Linked DNA regions of Methylotuvimicrobium sp. KM2. The main gene of each other region encodes a partner of the protein of the gene in region 2 in a complex. Links are inferred from orthologs where the notes say so. Each region holds a gene or a part of one and is shown on either strand. Other genes may lie near its edges.

Region 1 (4,670 bases), 1.4 Mb from region 2 along the record:
AATAACGGTCTCGACGCGCCCGATCCGCCTACGCAATTTCGCAGCGCTGATTTGCGCCTGATGCTCCATGAACCGGGCTAATCTTTCTTGTTTGACTGCTTCAGGAAGCTGACCCGATAAGTCGTTGGCCACCGCACCTTTAACCGGCGAATATGCGAAACAACCCACCCGATCTAACTGTGCTTCAGTTAAAAACTGTAATAATTGCTCGAATTCTTGCTCGGTTTCGCCGGGGAAACCGACTATGAAGGTACTGCGAATCGTAATCTCCGGGCAAATTTTCCGCCAGGCATTAATGCGTTCTAAATTGTTTTCGGCCGCCGCCGGTCGCTTCATCAATTTCAATATGCGACTATCGGCGTGCTGAAACGGAATATCCAGATAAGGCAGAATTTTACCGTCAGCCATCAACGGGATAACTTCGTCGACATGCGGATAGGGATACACATAATGCATTCTGACCCAGACACCTAAGTCTCCCAAGGCCTCCGCTAATTCATAAAAACGAGTCCGAATCTCCCTGCCTCGCCATTGTCCTGTCCGGTATTTCAGATCGAGCCCGTAAGCACTGGTATCCTGTGAGACGATGAGTAATTCCTTAACCCCGGCATTTGCCAGCCGTTCAGCCTCGAACATGACTTCGTTGATAGGACGGCTGACCAAATCGCCCCGCATCGACGGAATGATGCAAAAGGTGCAGCGGTGATTGCAGCCTTCGGAAATTTTCAAATAGGCGTAGTGCTTGGGCGTCAATTTAATCCCTTGCGGCGGCACAAGACTGGTAAACGGATCATGTATCGGCGGCAAATGCTCATGGACTGCCGCAACGACTTCTTCCAGCGCATGCGCGCCGGTAATTTTCAATACCTGCGGGTGCCTGGCTCTGATCTCCTCCTCTCTGGCTCCAAGACAGCCGGTTACAATGACTCGTCCATTTTCGGCCAATGCTTCGCCAATGCTATCCAACGATTCTTCAACAGCTGCATCGATAAAGCCGCAGGTATTAACGACTACCAAATCGGCTTCCTTGTAACTCGGGGACACTTCATAGCCTTCGGATCGAAGCTTGGTTAATATCCGTTCGCTGTCGACCAAGGCTTTAGGGCAACCCAAACTAATAAATCCAATATGCGGAGCACTCATTAACAATCTCAATAAATTTTTATTCGAAAAACGCGTTACAACAACCTCATTCCCTTACTAAACAAGCCGGGAAAATAGTCGATATAAATGAAATCACCATAAAAAGCAAAGGGTGCTGATTCCAAAAAATGTCATTTATTTTTTACCAAGAAGAGCATGAAGGACTTGAAGATACAGCGTTATCAATTCAAATGCGTCACTAACCATTAACAGCATATGTCATCATCATTATTGCCGCTGGAGTGCTGACTTTGCCTGCCTGCGCAGACGAAGCCAGCACTCCAGCCCCGCCATTTAGCTGTTTCCCAAGCTCCAGCTTGGGTAACAGCATACCTTCATTATCTTCATGGTAATAAAAACAAGCTATAAACATTGTGCTGCATCAGCACCCAGAGCAAAAAAGACTCAAGTGATTGATTGTTTTATTATTTCCTTAATAACCTTCATGGTGAAATGACTTTATTATTTGCCAACGACGCCTCAAATACCGCAATATAAAAGCAGTTATTTACCCGACTCTTCAATATAAGCACCGAAATTCATAATGCGTTGGTAGCGTTGTGCAAGTAACTGCTCGAGAGGCTCAGTCCGTAACTGCTCCAAATGGCGTAACAACGCCTCACGCAAATGCATTGCCGTCGTTTGAAAGTCTCGATGCGCACCACCCACGGGCTCGCGCACCATTTCATCAAGAAAGCCTTGTTCGCGGATACGATCGGAAGTGATGCCCATCGCTTCTGCCGCCAATTGCGACTTGTCGGCACTTTTCCATAGAATCGATGCACAACCTTCCGGCGAGATCACAGAATAAGTGCTGTATTCCAACATCAACAAACGGTCTCCGACACCGATCGCCAACGCGCCGCCGGACCCGCCTTCGCCGATAACAGTGCAAATAATCGGGGTCTTTAATCGCGCCATTTCAAACAAATTTCGAGCAATCGCCTCGCTTTGCCCGCGTTCCTCAGCCCCGATTCCCGGATAAGCGCCCGGCGTATCGATCAAACAAATAATCGGCAAACCAAAACGCTCGGCCATCTTCATGACTCTTAACGCCTTGCGGTAACCTTCCGGCCTTGGCATACCGAAATTCCGATAAATCTTTTCTTTCGTGTCGCGGCCTTTTTGATGACCGATTATCATGACCGGCTGCCCTTCCAGCCGAGCCAAACCGCACACGATTGCAGGATCGTCGGCGTAAGCCCGATCACCGTGCAATTCATGAAAATCGGTAAACATCAAATCGATATAATCGAACGTATAAGGCCTCCCAGGATGCCTCGAAAGTTGCGAAATCTGCCAATCGCTCAACTCGGCAAAAATAGATTCGGTCAATAGTTTACTTTTGTTTTCGAGCTGCTCGAGCGCGTCGGAAATATTAATATCGTTATCAAACTCGACACGACGAAGTTCTCTAATCTTCGCTTCTAATTCGGCGATGGGTTGTTCGAAGTCAAGAAATTTTAGATCCATGATGGTATATATGAATTAATGTTACTGCTCAACAAAAGCAAGCTTAATGAATGGAATACGGATGACGCCGATTAGACGGATTAACGCGGGGCTCTATTGTTTGCATTTGCATATCGCAACTCCATAACGACTAAAATATTTCGTACGCGTCAGCAAAAGCTTCTTTGCTATACCCATCATCGTAGATCAAAATTCGGCGCCGAGGTGTTCGTCAAAGGACGCCGCGAATACGTCCATGTAGGCTCTATGCCAGCTCCATGCTGGCAAAGCCTTTGCTGAACACCCCGGCGCCTCCTTAGGCAATGCCGAAATTTGAAGTGCGAAAGGTATAAAAACGAACTGTTTTTCCGTGTTTATCAGTCGTATCTGTTTTATTTTTCAAATTATAATAACGTCATCCGCGACTAGCCGATTGATTCTTTCCTGAAACGGCCATTTTATCTAAATTCCGTAAATGTTTTAATTTTTCTGCGATTTTAATTTCAAGTCCTCGATTAACCGGCTGGTAATAACGGGTTCCGATCATTTCGTCCGGAAAATAATTTTCGCCGGCGGCATAAGCATCGGGCTCATCATGCGCATAGCGGTACTCTTTTCCGTAATCTAACGACTTCATCAATGCCGTCGGCGCATTGCGTAAATGCACCGGCACGCCGAGACTTCCGCTATTTCGAGCATCGCGCATCGCTGCATTGTATGCCATATAAACGGCATTGCTTTTCGGCGCGCAGGCCAAATAGACCACGGCATGCGCCAACGCCAATTCGCCTTCGGGGCTGCCGAGCCTTTCTTGCGCCTCCCAAGCACTAATCGCAACCGGCAAGGCTCTCGGGTCGGCATTGCCGATATCTTCGGATGCAATTCTCACGATGCGCCGAGCCAAATAAGCCAGGTCGCAACCGCCGTCGATCATGCGGCACAACCAATACAACGAAGCATCGGGGGAACTGCCTCGCACCGATTTATGCAAGGCCGAAATCTGATTGTAAAATTCTTCACCTTGCTTATCGAAACGACGCACACTGCCGCTCAGCACTTCGCCGGCAACAATCTCGTCGATTTTTCCGCTTTCGTGCGCCAACGCCAGCTCGGCCGCGATTTCTAATAAATTCAATAATCTACGAGCATCTCCGTCGGCAGCATCGACAAACTGTCGCTTGATATCGTCGGTCATTTCGATGGCTTGCTCTCCTAAACCGCGCTCGCGGTCGGTCAACGCCTTTTCCAAAACCGTCGCCAAGTCAACTGCTTGCAAGGCATTCAAAACATAAACGCGAGCGCGCGACAATAATGCATTATTCAATGCGAAAGACGGGTTTTCGGTGGTCGCGCCAATAAAATATACCGTGCCGTCTTCGACATGCGGCAAGAAAGCATCTTGCTGAGATTTGTTGAAACGATGTACTTCGTCGACAAACAAGATCGTGCGGCGATTTTCACTTTCACGAATTTTTTTTGCTTCGGCAACGGCATCACGGATATCCTTGACGCCGGCCAACACCGCCGATATCGAGATGAAATGCGCATCGGAATGTACCGATATTATTCGTGCCAGCGTGGTCTTTCCGGTACCGGGCGGCCCCCAGAAAATCATCGAATGCAAGCGGCCCGATGCAACCGCTTCATAGAGCGGTTTCCCGGGCTTGATAATATGCGACTGACCGATATAGTCGTCCAGCCGCATCGGACGCATTCTTTCAGCTAAGGGCCTTAGGGCTTGTTGCAACACGCTTCTTATTCCTCAAAGACATCGGCTCCGGCGGGCGGAATAAAATCGAATACGCCGTCGTCGATCGGCGTGTTGATTTTAAGATTAGAAAAATAAATGCGCGTTAATTGCCCGAAATTGTCACTGAGCTCCATACCGCCAAGCTTGCCCTTATCCAGTCCAATCAGAATATATTTGAAACCGCTGTCCTCGTTTTTAGGCAACAATTTAATCCAGGTCATATCCTCGTCGGCGCCTTGTCCTTCTAAAATAAAGTTATCCTCTAGATCGATATCACCGCTCAACAATAAAGCCGGCGTAGAACCCAGCGACTGATCCATCTTTT
Region 2 (4,736 bases):
AATTAAGAATTGTTGAGGTCATTTTAGCCTTAGTTTAGGGCTTTTGTTTTATGTTATTCTATCCGGCTAAATTTTTTATTAAATATCTTATCTCTTTATGCGTACTCGCGTTAAAATTTGCGGCTTTACCCGGGTTAATGACGCAGTCCGTGCGGCGCATCTAGGCGTGGATGCGATCGGGTTGGTTTTTTATCCGTCTAGCCCAAGAAATATTGATATCGATCAAGCGCTTGCGATTGTCGAGGCTTTGCCTCCCTTTACCAGTGTTGTCGGTTTGTTCGTCGACGAGCAAGAGGCGCGTATTCGTGAAGTGTTGAGCCGGGTGCCGATCGACTGTTTGCAATTTCACGGCGATGAGACGCCAGATGCTTGCGAGCTGTACAATAAGCCTTATATCAAGGCAATTAGGATGCGACAGGACGTTGATATAGCTGATTTGGCTAAACGGTATTCCGGAGCCGCCGGTTTGTTACTCGATGCGTATCATCCGGGAGTGAAAGGCGGTTCCGGAAACCGTTTTGATTGGGATTTGATTCCGCAGTCTTGTCCGAAACCGATTATTTTGGCCGGCGGTTTGGAACCCGGCAATGTCACGCAGGCAATGGAGTCGGTCGGCCCTTATGCATTGGACGTCAGCAGCGGCGTGGAATCGGAAAAAGGTATTAAGGATGCCGGTAAAATGGCGGCATTCGTAAGAATAATTAACGAGGGTAATAGAAGTTAGCAACATGACACAGCATTATAACTTGCCGGACGAGCGCGGACATTTCGGTCCTTATGGCGGAAAATTCGTTGCCGAAACATTAATGGGGCCTATTCAAGAGTTAGAAGAGGCTTATCTGCGCTATATGCAGGATCCTGAATTTTTAACCGAACTGGATGCCGATTTGCAGCATTATGTCGGGCGTCCTTCACCGCTTTACCATGCCGAACGCTGGAGTCGGCATTTAGGCGGAGCGCAGCTTTATTTGAAACGAGAAGACCTCAATCATACCGGCGCGCATAAAGTTAATAATACGATCGGACAGGCGTTATTGGCTAAGCGCATGGGAAAAACCCGGATCATCGCTGAAACCGGTGCGGGTCAGCATGGCGTGGCTACGGCTACTGTCGCTGCCAGATTGGGACTCGAGTGCGTTGTTTATATGGGGGCGGTCGATGTCGCCCGACAGTCCTTGAATGTTTACCGGATGAAACTGCTTGGCGCAAAAGTCGTTGCGGTCGAATCGGGTTCGAAGACTCTGAAAGACGCGTTAAACGAGGCGCTCCGTGATTGGGTTACCAATGTCGACAATACATTCTACATCATTGGAACGGTAGCAGGACCTCATCCTTATCCTGCGATGGTGCGCGATTTTCAAACCGTGATCGGACGTGAAGCCAAAGAGCAATGTTTGACCATGACCGGGCGGTTGCCCGATGCGCTGGTCGCTTGTGTCGGGGGCGGGTCGAACGCGATCGGTTTGTTTTATCCTTTTATCGACGATGCGTCGGTCAAAATGTACGGCGTCGAAGCGGCCGGAGACGGCGTCGAAACAGGACGTCATTCTGCTCCGCTTTGTGCGGGACGTCCGGGAGTTTTACACGGCAATCGGACTTATTTGATCGAGGATGATGATGGTGAAATCATCGAAACGCATTCAATCTCGGCGGGCTTGGATTATCCCGGCGTCGGACCCGAACATGCTTGGTTGAAAGACAGCGGGCGCGCCGAATATGTCAACATAACCGATGATGAAGCCTTGAAGGGTTTTCATGATTTAACCGAAATGGAAGGCATTATTCCTGCGCTGGAATCGAGTCATGCGATTGCTTATACGACAAAGCTGGCGCCGACCATGCCCAAAGACAGCATAATTATTATCAATCTTTCCGGTCGTGGCGATAAAGATATCATGACCTTGGCGCAACGCGAGGGAATACAACTGTGAGCCGTTTAGCCGCTAAATTTGAAGAGCTTTCCAAGTCAGGCCGTAAGGCTTTGATTCCATTTTTGACGGCCGGTGATCCGCATCCGAATTTTACCGTGCCGATGATGCATGCGATGGTGGAAGCGGGCGTTGATATTATTGAGCTTGGCGTACCGTTTTCCGATCCGATGGCGGACGGACCGGTCATTCAGAAAGCCAGTGAACGCGCCTTGGCGCATAAAATGAGTTTAAGAAAAGTACTCAATATAGTCGCCGAATTCAGAAGAAAGGATGACCAAACGCCGGTCGTGTTGATGGGGTATTTAAATCCGATCGAGGCAATGGGTTACGAAGATTTTGCCAATGCGGCGCAACGCGTCGAAATCGATGGTGTGCTGACGGTTGATTTGCCGCCTGAGGAGGCCGGTTTCTGTGTTTCGTTGCTGAAAGAACGCGGTATCGATCCGGTTTTTTTGTTGGCGCCTAATAGTAATGAAGAACGCATTCGTAAAATGGATGCGGCGGGCAGTGGCTATATTTACTACGTTTCACTCAAAGGTGTAACCGGTGCTGGGCACTTGAACACCGCCGATGTCGAGGAAAGGCTGAAGTTAATCCGTGCGAATACTCAATTGCCGATCGGTATCGGCTTCGGTGTTAAGGATGCCGAGACGGCAAAGACAGTGGCTCATTTAGGTGATGGTGTCGTTGTCGGTAGCGCCTTGATCAGTAAAATCGAAGCGAATTTGGATAATCCGGAGCAGGCCTGTTCCGAAATAGTCGATTTACTTAAAGCCATGCGCGCCGCAATGGATGAATAAGTCGTCGATCACATGAGCGAATTCGGAGTTTAAAATATGAGTTGGTTTGAAAAACTGGTCCCCTCAACAATCAGAACAGACGGGACTAACAAGAAAAAAGGCGCCGTGCCCGAGGGTTTATGGACCAAGTGTCCGAGTTGCAACGCGATTCTCTATAACAACGAATTGGAACGAAATTCCAGTGTGTGCCCTAAATGCAATCATCACATGCGGATATCGGCAAGAGTACGGTTGGAATTATTTCTCGATGAGCAGGATCAAGAAGAAATCGGTCAACATATCAAACCGACCGACCCGCTTAGATTCAAGGATTCCAAACGCTATAAAGACCGTATAAGTCAAGCGCAAAAACAGACCAAGGAAAGCGATGCTCTCGTAGTGATTAAGGGTAAGCTCAAGAATAAAGATATCGTAGCCGCCGCGTTCGATTTTAGTTTTATGGGTGGCTCGATGGGGTCGGTGGTCGGCGAGCGTTTCGTGCGAGGTGTGAATGAGAGCCTCGAAATCGGTGCGCCGTTCATTGTTTTTACCGCCAGCGGCGGCGCTCGCATGCAGGAGTCATTGTTTTCATTGTTTCAAATGGCGAAAACCAGCGCGGCCTTGACACGGTTGTCGGAAGCGGGATTGCCGTTTATTTCGTGTATGACCGACCCTACGATGGGCGGTGTTTCCGCGAGTTTGGCGATGCTTGGCGATATCAATGTCGCCGAGCCGAATGCCTTGATCGGTTTTGCAGGACCTCGCGTCATCGAGCAAACCGTTCGAGAAAAATTGCCGGAAGGTTTTCAACGTAGCGAGTTTCTGCAAGAGCACGGCGCTATCGACATGATTATCGATAGGCGTGAAATGCGCGATAAAATTGCTGCAATGCTGGCGATTTTAATGGCCTCGCGGATGGAAACGAAAATAAGCCCGAATTTAGAAGAACCTATTATCTTGGCCGAAACCGAGCCTTTGCCTGCCGTTCAGGATTAAGTGCAATTTTAAATGGCCGAATGATCTTGCTGTTGCGGTTAAGCCACGAGAAACACAACAAAAACCGGTCCGCAATAGGGCCTAAGTTTGCAGTTATTGGATGGGACAATCCACGATTTTCTATCTCGTTGGCGCTTTCGTGCTTTTTTATGTTTTTGTGGAACCGACAATTTGTCTGAGATGAAGCATTTCGATACGCTCGAGGGCTGGCTGAGGTGGCAAGAAGGTTTGCATCCGCAAACGATTGATCTAGGCTTGGAGAGAGTACAGAGGGTATTCCGAGCATTGCAACCGGATTACAATAAGCCGCCGACGATCACGGTAGCAGGAACTAATGGTAAAGGTTCATGCGTGGCCTTTTTGGAATTCATTTATCGGGCTCAAGGTTATCGAGTCGGCACCTATACTTCTCCGCATATTCTAAGTTATAACGAACGTATAAAAATTAACGGCAAACCAGTTAGCGACGATTTGATCTGTTCGGCTTTCGAGCGTATTGAATCGGTTCGAGACGGTGTTTCGTTGAGTTACTTTGAATTCGGTACCTTGGCTGCGCTCGATATTTTTTCCAGGGCCAATCTCGATGTGCAATTGTTGGAGGTAGGATTGGGCGGGCGTCTTGATGCCGTCAATATTGTGGACCCCGACGTTTCTATTATTTCCAGCATTGGGATCGATCATGCCGATTGGCTCGGCGAAACGCGCGAGCTGATTGGCCGTGAAAAAGCCGGTATTTTCAGAAAGCAAGTTCCTGCGATTATCAGCGATCCTGAGCCACCCGACTCGATATTCGAATATGCAAATGAAATCGAGGCCCCGGCTTTTTTTATCGGGTGCGATTTTGCTTACAGGAAGCAGTCGAAAGGTTGGATATGGTGTGCACCCGATCGGCAGATCGACCGATTGCCGGAACCTAATCTCAAAGGCGAGCATCAATATCGAAATGCGGCTGCTGTGGTAATGGCTGCGACCCTAATGTCTTCACGCCTCCCGATTAGTGTGGATTCGATAAGGCATGGCATCGGGTCCG
Region 3 (4,724 bases), 160 kb from region 2 along the record:
CCTCGCTACATGAGCTCGAAAACAGCATAGAAAGGGCAGCCCGCAACAATCAACCGGTCATGCTCGACTTTTATGCCGACTGGTGTGTCTCGTGTAAGGAAATGGAGGCCTATACTTATATGCACCCTGAAGTCAAACAAGAACTGAATCGCTTCGTTTTATTGAAGGCGGACGTCACGGCAAACAATTTTGAACATCAAGCCTTGCTGAAAAAATTTAACTTAGTCGGGCCTCCGGCCACTTTATTTTTCGGTACCGACCTAGCCGAAAAAAAACATTTACGCGTGATAGGCTATCAGGATGCCAACGCTTTTTTAAACATACTGCGGCAAGTTGATTTATGAAACAAACCACGGCACTTATTATCGCCGCAGTTGTCGCTTTAGCCGGCGGAATTTGGCTACAAAATAAAACACAGCCGGAAACGCATAGTGAAACCATGGAACTACCGGATTACCGACTACCCGATTTGAACGGCAACGAACGCAGCCTATCCGAATGGCGAGGAAAAATCACCATCGTCAACTTTTGGGCAACCTGGTGCCCTCCTTGCCGCGAAGAAATCCCCGAATTTGTTGCCTTACAGCAAGAATACCAAGACCGTGGCTTGCAATTTGTCGGCATCGCTATCGAAACTAAAGAATCGGTCAAAAAATATCTCGACTTTGTCGACATCAATTATCCGATGCTAATCGCCGGCGACCAAGGCATCATCTTGACTCAACAATGGGGAAATTCTGCCGGAATCCTTCCTTTCAGCCTTATCTTCAATCAAGAAGGTCGAATAATTCATAAACAATCCGGACAATTATCCCGCAACAAGATTATCGAAATCATCGAACCTCTGATGGACTGAGAAAACATCAAATCATTCGATAAACCATGTAAATGTCTTAAAAGATCCAGTGATTACGCCTTATTTGTGTTAAATGACATAAATATGGACAAACGTGCTTAAATTAGGGAGAATTATCGGCACCGAATCTAAATTAGCACTTCAATTGCATGGCGAATATTTGCGTTATTAACGGTCCGAACTTGAATCTGCTGGGTCTAAGAGAACCTACCCATTACGGTAGCAAAACCTTAGCCGATATACAGCTGGCGATGGAAAAATCCGCCTCGACTCTGGGTCACGCGCTCCGTTTTCACCAATATAACGCCGAACACCAAATCGTGGAATTGATTCATCGATCTTTTTCCAACGATGTCGATTTTATCATTATTAATCCAGCAGCTTTTACTCATACCAGCGTGGCGATACGCGACGCATTGCTGGCGACCAAGATTCCCTTCATTGAAGTGCACCTGTCGAACGTACATGCCCGGGAAGCTTTTAGAAAACATTCCTATTTTTCGGATATTGCCGTGGGAGTTGTTTGCGGACTGGGAGCCATCGGTTACGAATTGGCCTTGACGGCCGCTCACGAGATATTAGCAAAGAGAACATAACACAATGGATATTAGAAAAATAAAAAAACTGATCGAGCTCATCGAAGAATCGGATATTGCCGAATTAGAAATCAGTGAGGGGGAAGAATCCGTCCGAATTAGTCGTTACTCGAATGCCGCCCAAGTGAACTACGCACCGGCTCAATTCGCTCCGACCACCCCATCTTCGGCACCCGCACCAAGCCCTGTAGAACCGACAGAGAAAAAAATAACCGGTCATATTGTAAAATCGCCGATGGTCGGCACTTTCTACAGGTCCGCGTCTCCCGGCGCCAAACCTTTTGTCGATATCGGACAATCGGTACAAGCAGGCGATACTCTCTGTATCATAGAAGCGATGAAAATCCTCAACCAAATCGAAGCCGATAAAACCGGTACAGTAACGCAAATATTGGTTGAGAACAGCCAACCCGTCGAATATGACCAACCTTTGTTTGTCATTGAATAACAACCCAAAGGTATTTAATCATGTTCGATAAAATAGTCATCGCCAATCGAGGCGAAATAGCCTTGCGCATCTTGCGCGCTTGCCGTGAACTTGGAGTCAAGGTTGTCGCGGTACATTCCGTGGCGGACCGGGATCTAAAACATGTTAGGCTAGCCGATGAGTCGGTTTGCATAGGCCCCGCCCCATCCACCGATAGCTATCTAAATATCCCAGCCATCATAAGCGCGGCCGAAGTCACCGATGCCGAAGCCATTCATCCGGGATACGGCTTTCTATCGGAAAATGCCGATTTTTCGGAAAAAGTAAAGCAAAGCGGCTTTGTTTTCATCGGCCCGAATGCAGATACGATCCGCATAATGGGCGATAAAATCGCCGCAAAAAAGGCAATGATAGCCGCCGGCATTCCCTGTGTACCGGGCAACGGCAATCCGTTAACCGACAATAATAAGCAAAACCTGCAAATGGCTCAGGAAATCGGTTACCCGGTTATCATCAAAGCCGCCGGCGGCGGTGGCGGACGCGGAATGCGCACCGTACATACCGAAGCCGCATTGATCAATGCCATTACCATGACGAAAGCGGAAGCGAGTGCCGCGTTCGGAAACGATACCGTGTACATGGAAAAATTCCTGGAAGATCCCCGCCATATCGAATTCCAGGTGATGGCCGATTCACACGGTAATGCGATCCATCTTGGCGAGCGCGATTGCTCGATGCAGCGAAGGCACCAAAAAGTCGTCGAAGAAGCGCCGGCACCGGGCATTACCGACGAAGAACGTAACCGTATGGGCGAATTGTGCGCCAAAGCTTGCCGCGATATCGGCTACCTGGGCGCAGGGACCTTCGAGTTCCTGTATGAAAAAGGCGAATTCTTCTTCATAGAAATGAATACGCGGGTTCAAGTCGAGCATCCGGTTACCGAAATGGTCACCGGCTTCGATATCGTTAAGGAACAATTACGTATCGCCTACGGATTACCCTTATCGATTACTCAAGAGCAAGTCAAAATTCAAGGTCATGCGATCGAGTGTCGACTGAATGCCGAAGACCCCAAGACCTTCATGCCCTGTCCCGGTACGATCCATCAATTCCACATGCCGGGCGGCCCCGGCATTCGGTGCGAAACACACATCTATAACGGCTACAAAGTACCGCCTTATTATGATTCGATGATCGGTAAGCTAATCGCGCACGGCGAAAACCGCAATAGCGCCATTGCAAGAATGACAACCGCATTGAACGAAATGGTGATCGACGGTATAAAAACGAATATACCGCTCCAAAAAGACATCATGACCGACTCCGGATTCATCGCCGGACAACGCAACATTCACTATCTTGAAAAGCTATTGGACTTAAACTAGCATGCTTGATTGGGTCGGGTCACGCTATCGCTGACCCGACCGCAAGATCCCAGCTGAGTAAGCATTTCCAGTAAATACCCTCCTTTAATCGACAATGATGGCTTTATGTCCTGGCATCAATTAAGCGTGATTACCGACGAAGTCTCGGCGCCCGAACTTTCTGATTATTTCAGCGATCTGGGCGCGGTTTCGGTTACTTACATGGACGCCGAAGACCAACCGGTCTATGAGCCCCCGCCCGGCGAAACCAAGATCTGGCCTAATACAAAAGTCATCGCTTTGTTTGAACTCGATACCCAGCCGGAAGACATTAAAGCACGAGTATTCGACGCTTTTAATCGGCATTCGCTCAAGGAGTGGTCGGCGGAAATTCTGGAAGACCAAGCCTGGGAACGCGCCTGGATGGAGTATTATCATCCGATGAAGTTTGCCGATAGACTTTGGGTTTGTCCGACCGGACAAGAGCAACAAGAGCCCGGCACGGTTTGCCTGACTCTCGACCCGGGGCTTGCCTTTGGTACCGGCACGCATCCGACTACCGCATTGTGCCTGGAATGGCTTGCCGAACATGACCTGAGCGACAAAACCGTCATCGACTACGGCTGCGGATCGGGAATATTGGCGGTTGCCGCCGTGTTGCTCGGCGCTCGTGAAGCTCATGCCATCGATATCGATCCGCAGGCACTAACGGCGACACACGACAATGCGATAAAAAACGGCATTGCCGATAAAATCCGATGCTACTTACCGGAACAATTCGCGGCCCGCACCGCCGACATCGTTATAGCCAATATCTTGGCTCAACCGCTGATCGAATTATCCGGCAAGATCGCCGCACTACTCGCTCCCTCCGGCTCTTTGGTTTTATCCGGTATTTTGAACGAACAAGCCGAAGCCGTCAGCGCAGCGTACCGGCCTTTTATTACACTCAATCCGCCGGCAATCCAAGAGGACTGGTGTCGCCTGGACGGACGAAAAGATAAATAAGCGATGTTCACACAATGCCCCGAATGTCACCACCCGCAAACGTTGACAATAGATCAATTACGCGAAACTCGGGGCATAATCCGCTGCAGCCACTGCTCGACGCAATTTGATGCACTGCAACGACTCGGCGAAACTCCGGCGGATGTTCCATTGGCCCCTTCTGAAGAACAACTACCCTGGGTACAAGACCGAAAGGCCGCTAACCCGCTTTTATGGAATTCATCGGCAGCCGCAGGCCTCATCCTGTTGTGCGGACAAATTATCTATTTCCAAGGTCCTTCGGCATTACAACACGAAAAATTCAGACCCTGGTTCATTGAAGCGTGTTCTTATTTAGGCTGTTCATTACCCGACTACAGAAACCTGACCGACTTTTCGGTTTTAACGAGCTCGCTGATCTTGACCGCCGATCAAAATTACTATTTCAAGGCCACCATCAACAATCAGGCTGAATTCGCCCAACCGTATCCGGG

The links. Proteins that work in one complex are often made in the same cells at the same time.
Region 1: the proteins of accD (region 2) and accA are in contact, whole or in part, in a solved structure (PDB 8UXZ), measured with the Escherichia coli proteins. The link is inferred for Methylotuvimicrobium sp. KM2 from one-to-one orthologs.
Region 3: the proteins of accD (region 2) and accC are in contact, whole or in part, in a solved structure (PDB 8UXZ), measured with the Escherichia coli proteins. The link is inferred for Methylotuvimicrobium sp. KM2 from one-to-one orthologs.

Annotation. Positions count from the first base shown.
Region 1 is NZ_CP150634.1:4,254,348-4,259,017, forward strand. What follows is about bases 633-3,396. They hold accA (acetyl-CoA carboxylase carboxyl transferase subunit alpha), read right to left. Parts: upstream 2,617-3,396; coding sequence 1,648-2,616; downstream 633-1,647. Other genes in these bases: rimO (30S ribosomal protein S12 methylthiotransferase RimO), read right to left, coding at 633-1,143; WJM45_RS17990 (replication-associated recombination protein A), read right to left, coding at 3,011-3,396. Outside these bases: more of rimO, read right to left, coding at 1-632; more of WJM45_RS17990, read right to left, coding at 3,397-4,309; outer membrane lipoprotein chaperone LolA, read right to left, coding at 4,351-4,670. UniProt on the Escherichia coli protein: Component of the acetyl coenzyme A carboxylase (ACC) complex. First, biotin carboxylase catalyzes the carboxylation of biotin on its carrier protein (BCCP) and then the CO(2) group is transferred by the carboxyltransferase to acetyl-CoA to form malonyl-CoA.
Region 2 is NZ_CP150634.1:2,846,549-2,851,284, reverse strand. What follows is about bases 1,907-4,736. They hold accD (acetyl-CoA carboxylase, carboxyltransferase subunit beta), read left to right. Parts: upstream 1,907-2,767; coding sequence 2,768-3,706; downstream 3,707-4,736. Other genes in these bases: folC (bifunctional tetrahydrofolate synthase/dihydrofolate synthase), read left to right, coding at 3,887-4,736; trpA (tryptophan synthase subunit alpha), read left to right, coding at 1,928-2,731; trpB (tryptophan synthase subunit beta), read left to right, coding at 1,907-1,931. Also shown: WJM45_RS11980 (phosphoribosylanthranilate isomerase), read left to right, coding at 98-724; more of trpB, read left to right, coding at 729-1,906.
Region 3 is NZ_CP150634.1:3,009,155-3,013,878, forward strand. The notes cover bases 1,275-4,092. They hold accC (acetyl-CoA carboxylase biotin carboxylase subunit), read left to right. Parts: upstream 1,275-1,920; coding sequence 1,921-3,264; downstream 3,265-4,092. Other genes in these bases: aroQ (type II 3-dehydroquinate dehydratase), read left to right, coding at 1,275-1,452; accB (acetyl-CoA carboxylase biotin carboxyl carrier protein), read left to right, coding at 1,457-1,900; prmA (50S ribosomal protein L11 methyltransferase), read left to right, coding at 3,370-4,092. In the rest of the region: protein-disulfide reductase DsbD, read left to right, coding at 1-344; WJM45_RS12620 (redoxin domain-containing protein), read left to right, coding at 341-856; more of aroQ, read left to right, coding at 1,006-1,274; more of prmA, read left to right, coding at 4,093-4,251; WJM45_RS12645 (zinc-ribbon and DUF3426 domain-containing protein), read left to right, coding at 4,255-4,724. UniProt on the Escherichia coli protein: This protein is a component of the acetyl coenzyme A carboxylase complex; first, biotin carboxylase catalyzes the carboxylation of the carrier protein and then the transcarboxylase transfers the carboxyl group to form malonyl-CoA.